DNA from 2 places in the Rhizobium sp. CIAT894 genome. Region 1 is predicted to be linked to the other one. Evidence: predicted binding sites of a transcription regulator. Region 1 holds the regulator's gene; the other holds the start of a gene.

Region 1 (5,337 bases):
CGTGCCGCGGGCCCTGCGTGACGGTTCGCTCGGTCTCGGCGCCACCCGCTCCGAAACCATCAAGAAGGTGGTTCTGCCGGCCGCTCTTCCCGGCATCGTCGGCGCATTGCTGATGACGGCCTCGCGCGCCATCGGCGAAACCATGATCGTCGTGCTGGCCGCCGGTGTCGCCGCCCGCATCCAGATCAACCCCTTCGAGCCGATGACGACGGTGACCGTCAAGATCGTCAACCAGCTGACAGGCGACCTCGAGTTCACCTCGCCGCAGACGCTGGTTGCCTTCGCCCTCGGCATCACGCTGTTCTGCATCACGCTTTGCCTCAACATCTATGCGCTCTACATCGTGCGCAAATACCGGGAGCAGTACGAATGACGGATATTGTTTCTCCCACAACAGGCGTCACCGTCTCCAAGGCGCCGGCGCGCCGCGATATCGGCATCAAGCGCCGCTACGCCGCCGAGCGCCGGTTCCAGGCCTATGGCATCGCCGCCATCGCCTTCGGCCTGATCTTCCTGTTCATCCTGCTGTGGACGGTGATCGGCAAGGGCTACACCGCCTTCCAGCAGACGGCGATCACCCTGCCGATCGAATTCACCGAGAAGACGATCGACCCGAACAACAAGCGCGCGACCGATCCTTCGGTGCTGGTCGCCGCCAATTACCCGGTTCTGCTGCGCGATGCGATCGTCAAGCAGCTGAACATCAATGCGTCGAGCAAGCCTGACGTGCGCGATGCAACGGCCATGCTCTCCAAGGGTGCGCCGATCCAGCTGCGCGACATGGTCGTCGCCGACCCGTCGATCATCGGCAAGACCGTCAATGTCACGGTGCTCGCCGACGCCAATATCGACAGCGCCAACAAGGGCCAGATCGATCTCTCCGTCGATGAGAAGAACCGCAAGGTCAACGACAAGCAGGTTGGCTGGATGAACCAGCTGAAGGCGAGCGGGGCTCTCCACAAGCAGTTCAACACCGGCCTCTTCGTCAACGGTAATTCCAGCCGTCCGGAGGCCGCAGGCCTCGGCGTCGCCCTCATCGGCTCGCTCTACCTGATGCTGATCGTGCTGGCGCTCTCCCTGCCGATCGGTGTCGCCGCCTCGATCTATCTCGAGGAGTTTGCCCCGAAGAACCGGCTGACGGATCTGATCGAGGTCAACATCAACAACCTCGCCGCGGTTCCGTCGATCGTCTACGGTCTGCTCGGCCTTTCCGTCTTCATCAATTTCGTCGGCCTGCCGCGTTCGGCCTCGCTGGTCGGCGGCCTGGTGCTGACGCTGATGACCCTGCCGACGATCATCATCGCGACGCGCGCGGCTCTGCGCGCCGTGCCGCCGTCGATCCGCGCCGCAGCCCTTGGTCTCGGCGCCTCGAAGATGCAGATGGTGTTCCACCATGTTCTGCCGCTCGCCATGCCCGGCATCTTGACCGGCACGATCATCGGCCTTGCGCACGCGCTCGGCGAAACCGCGCCGCTGCTCCTCATCGGCATGGTCGCCTTCGTCGCCAACGCGCCGACGACGCCGCTCGATCCCTCGACGGCCCTGCCGGTGCAGGTCTATATGTGGGCCAACGAGGCGGAACGCGCCTTCGTCGAACGGACTTCGGGTGCCATCATCGTCCTGCTCCTGTTCCTGATCGTCATGAACATGGGCGCCATCCTCTTGCGTCGTCGCTTCGAGCGCCGCTGGTAAACGGAGTTAAACATCATGAACATGTTGACCGAAGCTGCAGTTGAAAAGGCGCTGGATCAGAAGATGAGCAACGTCCCGTATAAGATGATCGGCCAGGATGTCTCGGTTTACTACGGCGAGAAGCGCGCGCTTTTCGATGTGAACCTGAACATCCGCGAAAACACCGTAACCGCGCTGATCGGCCCGTCGGGCTGCGGCAAGTCGACCTTCCTGCGGAGCCTGAACCGCATGAACGACACGATCGACGGCTGCCGCGTCGCCGGCAAGATCACCCTCGACGGCGACGATATCTATGATCCCGATATCGACGTCGTCGAACTGCGCGCCCGCGTCGGCATGGTCTTCCAGAAGCCGAACCCGTTCCCGAAGACGATCTACGAAAACGTCTCCTACGGCCCGCGCATCCATGGCCTTGCCAAGTCGAAGGCCGATCTCGACCAGATCGTCGAGACCAGCCTGCAGCGCGCCGGCCTCTGGAACGAGGTCAAGGACCGCGTGCACGAATCCGGCACCGGCCTGTCGGGCGGCCAGCAGCAGCGTCTCTGCATTGCGCGCGCCGTCGCCGTCAGCCCCGAAGTCATCCTGATGGACGAGCCCTGCTCGGCGCTTGACCCGATCGCCACCGCCAAGGTCGAGGAGCTGATCCACGAGCTGCGCGAGAATTACACGATCGTCATCGTCACCCACTCCATGCAGCAGGCCGCGCGCGTCTCGCAGCGCACCGCCATGTTCCACCTCGGCAATCTCGTCGAGGAGAACGACACCGACAAGATGTTCACCAATCCCGACGACCCGCGCACCCAGGACTACATCATGGGCCGCTTCGGCTGATTTTGGCGACAGCAAGCCTTCCCTTTATTCGAGGATAAAGCCCCATGGCATCGACACATATTTATTCTGCCTATGATGATGATCTGAAGTTCCTGTCCCGGCGGATTTCCGAAATGGGCGGCCTGGCCGAGCAGATGGTCGCCGAATCCGTCCGGGCGCTGGTCAACGGCGATACGGCGCTCGCCCAGAAGGTCATCTCCGACGACGTGATCCTCGATCACGCCGAGCGTGAAATCGGCGACAAGGCGATCGTCACCATCGCTCGCCGTCAGCCGATGGCCGCCGACCTGCGCGAAATCATGGGTTCGATCCGCATCGCCGCCGATCTCGAACGCGTCGGCGACCTCGGCAAGAACACCGCCAAGCGCGTCATCGCCGTGCAGAGCACCGGCGTTCCCCGCAAGCTCGCCCGCGGCCTCGAGCATCTGTCCGAGCTGGCGCTCGTCCAGCTCAAGGAAGTGCTCGACGTCTACACGACGCGCGCCGCCGACAAGGCGAGTGCGATCCGCGAGCGCGACAACGAGATCGACGCGATGTACACCTCGCTGTTCCGCGAGCTCTTGACCTACATGATGGAAGATCCGCGCAACATCACCAGTTGCACGCATCTTCTCTTCTGCGCCAAGAACATCGAGCGCATCGGCGATCACGCCACCAACATTGCCGAGACCATCTATTACATGGCGACCGGCGCGCAGCCGGAAGGCGATCGTCCGAAGGACGACAGCGCCAACACCGTCGGCGCGGTCACGGAATAACCGCCTAAACCAGACGATTGCGTGCGCGCCCATGTGGGGCGCGCAAAGAGGTCGCAGCCAATTTTTGTGAATTTGCGCAGGATGCATTGCTTAAATCACCCCCGGTTTAAGGATCATGCGCGAGGAGACCGACACGCATGATCCCGAGAGTTGCAGTTGTTGAAGACGAAGAGGCCCTGAGCGTGCTTCTTCGCTACAATCTCGAAGCCGAAGGCTTCGAGGTCGATACCATCCTTCGTGGCGACGAAGCCGAAATGCGGCTTCAGGAGCGCACGCCCGATCTTCTCATCCTCGATTGGATGCTGCCCGGCGTCTCCGGCATCGAGCTCTGCCGGCGCCTGCGCATGCGGCCGGAAACCGAGCGCCTGCCGATCATCATGCTGACGGCGCGCGGCGAAGAGAGCGAACGTGTCCGCGGACTGTCGACGGGGGCCGACGATTACGTCGTCAAGCCCTTCTCGACCCCGGAACTCGTTGCCCGCGTCAAGGCGATGCTGCGCCGCGCCCGCCCCGAGGTGCTGTCGACGGTGCTGAAATGCGGCGATATCGAACTCGACCGCGAAACCCACCGCGTCCATCGCAAGAGCCGCGAAGTCCGCCTCGGCCCGACCGAATTCCGCCTGCTGGAATTCCTGATGTCGTCGCCGGGCCGGGTCTTCTCCCGCTCACAGCTTCTCGACGGCGTCTGGGGTCACGACATCTATGTCGACGAACGCACCGTCGACGTCCATGTCGGCCGCCTGCGCAAGGCGCTGAATTTCTCCAACATGCAGGATGTCATCCGCACCGTCCGCGGCGCCGGTTATTCGATGGAAGCCTGAGGGGTTTCAGCGGAAGTTCGGGGGCGGTTTGGGTCGCTTTACAGAGCTGGCTCCTGCAGCTCATAGGAGCTGTTTCTGCAGGCCTCGCTGTTCCTGCCGCCCTGCTTCCCCCACCCTCCGTCGTCCTCGGGCTTGACCCGAGGACCCATGGCCGCGAGCGCTGCGTTGGCTTTCACACTGACAAAGGGGGCCGTAGCCGAACAAATTCAAGCGCAGTGCTAGCGGCATGGATACTCGGGTCAAGCCCGAGTATGACGGAGAGTGGGGGGCGAGATGGGCAAGAAGCGAGACGTCCGGAAGAATTTCAGCAAATGAGCCAGCGGTTTTGCGTGGTGATCGCGTAAAGTAAAAGGCGGCAATAAAATCAGCGCGTAGTTCGCTATTTGTGGCGGAGTCTCCCCACCCTCCGTCGTCCTCGGGCTTGACCCGAGGACCCATGCGGCAAGCACTGTGTTCGTAAAAAGCGACCACAAGATAGAGCTCATCTCACTTGGAGTTCCAGCCAAAACCCCGAAGCGTTCGCGTCACCCACGCACAAAAAAACGGGCCGCGCGGCCCGTTTTTGCATGTCGACAATGTCTTACCTGCTCAGCCGACCCGCGCTGCTGCCCGGCGGCGTTCGTTGACCGGCTGGTAGGCGAGCTTCTGGTGATAGCTGCAATAGGGCGAATTGTCGGGGGATTCGCAGCCGCAGAAGTGGAAGTCATCCTTCAGCGGATCGCCGACCGGCCACTTGCAGGTGCGTTCGGTCAGTTCCGTCAGGCCGAGGCGGCGCGAGATCGGCACGACCACGTTGCCCTTCGGCACATATTCCATTTCCTCGACCGTTTCGATCTCGATCTCTTCCTTCAGCATCGTCGCGCCCTGCTGGCGGGTAACGGTGCGGGTGGTGGTGGTGGTGATGCGAGAGGCGTAGTTCGGTGCGCGCGGCGCCGATGTGGTGCGCTTCGGCGTTCGCGCGGCGGTGTTCGTGCCGCCGGCCTTGGCGCGGCCCGGAAGGCTCAGCCGGTGCACCTTGCCGATAACAGCGTTTCTGCTGACACCGCCAAGTTGTGCCGCGATCTGGCTCGCGCTCAGTCCTTCGGCCCAAAGTTTCTTGAGTTTCTCGACCCGCTCGTCTGTCCAGTTCATGCCCTGTCTCCACCTTTCGCGTTGGTGATGGCAGAATCCCTCACCGTTGTCCCGGAAGGCTCCGAAACAAGAAACGCCCGATCAATTTTGGTGACTAGTTCCGC
Region 2 (5,337 bases), on a different replicon from region 1:
AGCAGTTTTGTGCGCCTGCTCGTAGAAGCTTTTGACAGTGCCCCAACGTGCCTGCGGGATCGCCGGGAAATCGCGCAGCTGCACTTCGCGCTCCACCATTTCAGGCGTCACGCCGCCGCCGCCATCGCCGTAGCCGACAGCCAGAAGCGAGGTATCGTGCTGTACCTTGCCGCGGAAATTCTTCCACGTCGGCACATAGCAGTCGGCCTGCACGAAGCCGTTATATCCCTGCATCGGATTGTCGAAGGTGTGGGTCAGCACCTGGCTGCCGTCGAGGCCCCTCCACCAGAAGAGATCGGAGGGGATGTGGTTGGTCTCGCTCCAGTTGACCTTGATGGTGAAGAAGCTGTCGATGCCGCCCTGTCTCAGGATCTGCGGCAGGGCGCCGGAAAAACCGAAGCAATCCGGGAGCCAGCACACCGTGTGGCGCGCACCGAAGGTCTTTTCGAAATAACGTTGGCCGTAGAGAACCTGGCGGACGAGGCTTTCGCCTGTGGGCATATTGGTGTCGGGCTCGACCCACATGCCGCCGATGGTTTCCCACTTCCCTTCCGCGACCTTCGCCTTGATGCGATCGAGAAGTTCCGGGTCTTCCTCTTCCATCTGCGCGTAATAATGGGCGGTCGACTGGTTGAAACGGAAATCGTCGGAGCGCTCCATCAGCGACAGCGCCGTATTGAAGGTGCGCCGCATCTTCCGCCGCGTCTCGCGATAGGGCCAAAGCCAGGCAAGGTCGATATGGGCATGACCTGTCAGCAGCAATTCGCCATTCGGGGGGAAGCGCTTCTGCAATTCCTTCAACCGCGCCGTCAGCGCCTCGAAAGCGGAAGCCGCCGAAGCGCTCTGCTCGTCCGAGAGGCCCGCCGGATTGGCCTCGAGCTCCGGCAGTTCCCAGATCTTCTGCTGCATGACGGCGCCCGACGTGCGGGAAATGTAAGCCGCCGTATCCGACGGCCAGTCGAGGCTGCGCAAGGCCTGCTCGGCGGCATCGACCAGATGCGGCACGACTTCATGTTCGCCGAGTATGCCGATTGCCTCGGTGACCTGCTTCAAGAGAAGATGCAGCTGATGAGCAGGACGATCGAGCCAGATAAACCGGGCCTTATTCAGCCGCGGCGCCCGGTTCGGCTCGCCGAACGGAAAGCGGGCGACGCTTTCCGTCGCGATCTTGAAGCGGCGACCTGTGACCGGGAATTCCTGGTGATAGGGATCGAGACCGAACGTCTCCGTCGCGCCGCCGGGATAGGTCAGCGTGATCAGGCTCTCGCCGCCGAGATCGAGCTGCAGGCGGATATCTTCGAGCGGCCAGTTCGCCGGCGCCTCGGCACTGACGGCAAAATGCACGACGCCCTGGCGATGCGGCCAATCCTTATGATGGGCGATCGGTTCGCCCTCGAACGTCCAGCCGTCGATCGGGCTGCTATACCGGTCCCGCCAATGCGCGAGCTCGGCGATACGGACCTTCAGACTGTCGAGGCGTTGGGCAATGGTGAGCGGCATGGCTTATCCTGTTCAAAAATCGGCGGCGCGCGATCCGGAATCATGGCTTCGGGAGATGAAGATGGTGCGACAAGGATCGCAAATGCCGGCCCCTCCTCCCAGCGGGTCCAGCCGGCGCTTAGATTAAGTAACTTTGATTTGGCGTCAAGCCTGCAAAAATCAATTGCAACGGGCACGAGCGTGGCGATGGCCGATTGTCGCTTCCAAATCTCCGGTCGCGTGGACCAAAGCAGGCATCATCGTCCATGATCCGACGACATGAATGATAAAATGCCATTCTGTGCATGGGTTTCGAACACCCTATACTCTGTCACAAGCATGTCATGAAATACGTCGACACCTCGTGCCAAATCAGGAGCGGGTACACAGATGGACTATTTCAGACGTTTCAACTTTCTGTTCGCAACGCCGACCTTTGACAACGAGGATCTGGAGGGTGCCCGCTACCGCCAGATCGTCGAGGAGATCGAACGCTCCGGCTTTGAGGTGGTGCGCGCGCGCAATCTCGAAGATGCCGAGATCGCCGTGCAGACGGACGCCGCCATCGGCTGCATGCTGGTTGACTGGGGTAAAAAGGGGCTCGAGGGGAAGACGGCCTCTCTCATCAACCTGATGCGCCGGCGCGGTCTCGAGTTTCCGATCATCCTGCTGATCCGTCGTAAACGCTTCGAGGATGTGCCGGTTGAGGTGCTCGATTTCATCGACGGCTATGTCTTCCTCTCCGAAGAAACGCCCGCCTTCATCGCCAAGAGCCTTATCAGCCGGCTAAAGCAATATGCAGAAACGCTGAAGACGCCGTTTTTCGGCGCGCTGGTCGATTATGCCGAGGAGGGCAACCACCTCTGGACCTGCCCCGGGCACAATGGTGGCATCTTTTACAGCCGGAGCCCCATCGGCCGGGTATTCATGGAGCATCTTGGCGAAGCGGTATTCCGAGACGATCTCGACAATTCCGTGCTTGATCTCGGCGACCTGCTGACCCACGAGGGACCTGCGCTGGCTGCACAGAAGGAAGCCGCCAAGATTTTCGGCGCAGAGAAGACCTATTTCGTCCTCAACGGCACCTCCACCTCCAACAAGGTCGCGCTTTCCGCGCTCGTCACCGATGGCGATCTCGTGCTGTTCGACCGCAACAACCACAAGGCCGCTCATCACGGCGCTTTGATGATCTCCGGAGGAATTCCGGTTTACCTGCCGACCACCCGCAACGCTTATGGGCTGATCGGTCCCATCGATTTTGGGGCCATGGACGAGGAAGCCCTGCGGGAACGCATCCGCACCCATCCGCTGGTGAAAGACCCCGAGGCCTACAAGAAGCCACGCCCGTTCCGCGTCGCGGTGGTGGAACAGTGCACCTACGACGGCACCATTCACAACGCCGAGATGATCCTCAAGCGTATCGGACATTTGTGCGACTACATTCTCTTCGACGAGGCCTGGGCGGGCTTCATGAAATTTCATCCGCTCTATGCCGGGCGTTTTGCCATGGGCCTTGCCGATCTCGGCCCCGACGCGCCGGGCATCATCGCCACGCAATCCACCCATAAGCAGCTCGCAAGCTTCTCACAGGCCTCCCAGATCCACATGAAAGACCGGCATATCACCGGCCAAAAACGCCGAGTGGAGCACCGGCGATTCAATGAAAGCTTCATGCAGCACGCGTCGACGTCGCCCTTCTATCCACTGTTTGCTTCGCTCGACGTGGGAGCGCAGATGATGAAGGGCCGCTCGGGCGAAGTGCTGTGGGACGACACGATCCGCCTCGGCATCGAGCTGCGCAAGAAGATCCGTGCCGTGCGCCGCGAATTCGAGGAAAAGGAACACCGCCCCGAGCGTCGCTGGTTCTTCGAACCGTTCGTGCCGGATCGGGTCGCGATCCCGGACGTGTCCGGCCCCGGCGCGGTGCACGACGTGCCGTGGGAGAGCATTGCCACCGACCAGCTCGCCACCAATCCAGCCTTCTGGCACCTGACATCGGGGGCGGCATGGCACGGATTTCCCGCCATGGAGCCGGGCTTTGCGATGACCGATCCGAACAAGCTCACACTGCTTACCCCCGGCTTCGACCGGGTAAGCGGAAAATACACCGAGCATGGAATTCCGGCCCCCGTGGTGGCGCAATATCTGCGTGAAAACCGGATCGTTGCGGAAAAGAACGACCTCAATTCGCTGCTGTTCCTCCTCACCCCCGGCGTGGAGGCCAGCAAAGCCGGCACCCTGATCAGCGGCTTGGTTGCCTTCAAAAAGCTCCATGACGACAATGCGCTGCTGGAAGAGGCAATCCCGGAATTCTATCGTCGCCGGCCGGGCCGCTACTCGGGAGTGCGGCTGCGCGATCTCTGCAGAGAAATGCACAGCTTCTTCCGTCAAGCCGATGTCAGCGCACTTCAGACAATGCAGTTTTCCGCTGACCACCTGCCGCCGATCGCGCTCTCACCCCATGATGCCGCACGTTGCCTGGTGCGCAACGATGTGGAGTATCTGCCGATAGACGCTATTGTCGGCCGCATCGCAACAACGCCGTTCGTGGTCTATCCTCCGGGTATCGCTACCATCGTGCCGGGCGAGCGGTTGACGGAAAGGGCAAAGCCCATGATCGACTATCTCAAGATGTTTGAAACCTGCTTCAACACCTTCCCCGGCTTTGAGGTGGAAATTCAAGGGGTCTATCGCGAGATCGATCCATCCGGTCGCATCCGGCTTTATACCTACGTCGTCGCGGAATAGGCTGGGAAACTCAGGTCAGTCATGAAGCAGGACAGAACGATCGTCATTCGCCCGTCCCGGGAAACCGACGTCGACGCCATGTTGGCGATCTATCACCGCCATATTCGCCGCGGCATCGACGTTGGGGTGGACGATAGCGACACGCCGCAACCGGAAGAACTGCGGCAACGGCGCAAAAATTTGAAAGACCGCCGCTTTCCACATGTCGTGGCGATCGAGGGTGAAAAGGTCGTGGGATACGCCTATGTGGTGTTGTTCCGCAAGCGCCCTGCCTACCGCTATACGGTCAAGCATTCGATCTATGTGCATCACGACCATATCGGCCAGGGCATTGGGAGCCTGCTCATGCGGGGACTGATCGATGCCTGCGCGGCGGCCGGTTTCCGGCAGATGATCGGCTATATCGCCGCCGACAATGTTGCATCGCTCGCCCTGCACGAACGCTTCGGCTTCGTTCGCGTCGGCCTGTTGCCGGGAGTTGCCTATCGTTATGACCGTTGGGCGGACAGCGTGATGGTTCAGCGCTCCCTCGCCTCCGGCTCGACGACCCCACCGCCACCGCCGCCGCTCTCCACCCGCTGAATCCAGGGAGATTGAGACCGATAGCTTCTCCGAGGTCGAGAACGCGTCAGGTTAGGGATAACGGAATCTTGATCGGCGATCGCGGTTTACCAATGCCGCACCGGCCCTATCTGCCCGGCAATGATGCTGAAATCGCTGGCCCCCGGCGAGCGATAGGGAGGGCGGGGATGCTTCAGATTCGCAAACTATTGGCAGCGGTCACAGCCGTTGTTGCGGTTGCCGTTTCGTCGTCGTGTACAACGAGTTCATATGACTCCGTACAAACCGGCTCGGTTGGCTATACCGGCGCTGACTATGCGCTCCGACCTGCCTGCCGCGATGGCTTCGGCAACGATCGTCCTTGCAGCTATTAGACCGACGGCCGCTCGATGAGGCCACGCTCTTGCGCGTGGAACGCATTGATCCAGGAGAGGCATTGAAGATGCCTTCCGGATGGGTGTCGCCATGTCGGGTCTTCCCGAGAAATGATCACTTCTCCTGAACACCGCGCTGCCCATCACCAATCCAATACCCTGATGCAACTGATTT

What was found. Region 1 encodes PhoB, which activates phosphate uptake and scavenging genes when phosphate is short. Its sites were predicted from a motif close to TGTCATNNANCTGTCAT; they were not measured.
Region 2: the regulator PhoB is predicted to act here: its motif matches at 1,809-1,825, upstream of RHEC894_RS32005 (Orn/Lys/Arg decarboxylase N-terminal domain-containing protein).

What each region holds. Positions count from the first base shown of each region.
Region 1 covers NZ_CP020947.1:556,656-561,992, forward strand. Annotated here, with positions in the region: gene pstC (phosphate ABC transporter permease subunit PstC) at 1-373, shown strand, start outside; gene pstA (phosphate ABC transporter permease PstA) at 370-1,692, shown strand; gene pstB (phosphate ABC transporter ATP-binding protein PstB) at 1,708-2,523, shown strand; gene phoU (phosphate signaling complex protein PhoU) at 2,568-3,281, shown strand; gene phoB (phosphate regulon transcriptional regulator PhoB) at 3,419-4,102, shown strand; gene RHEC894_RS02760 (GcrA family cell cycle regulator) at 4,691-5,233, opposite strand.
Region 2 covers NZ_CP020952.1:699,790-705,126, forward strand. Annotated here, with positions in the region: gene RHEC894_RS32000 (glycoside hydrolase family 38 C-terminal domain-containing protein) at 1-1,500, opposite strand, end outside; gene RHEC894_RS32005 (Orn/Lys/Arg decarboxylase N-terminal domain-containing protein) at 1,870-4,227, shown strand; gene RHEC894_RS32010 (GNAT family N-acetyltransferase) at 4,249-4,809, shown strand; gene RHEC894_RS33725 (hypothetical protein) at 4,977-5,162, shown strand.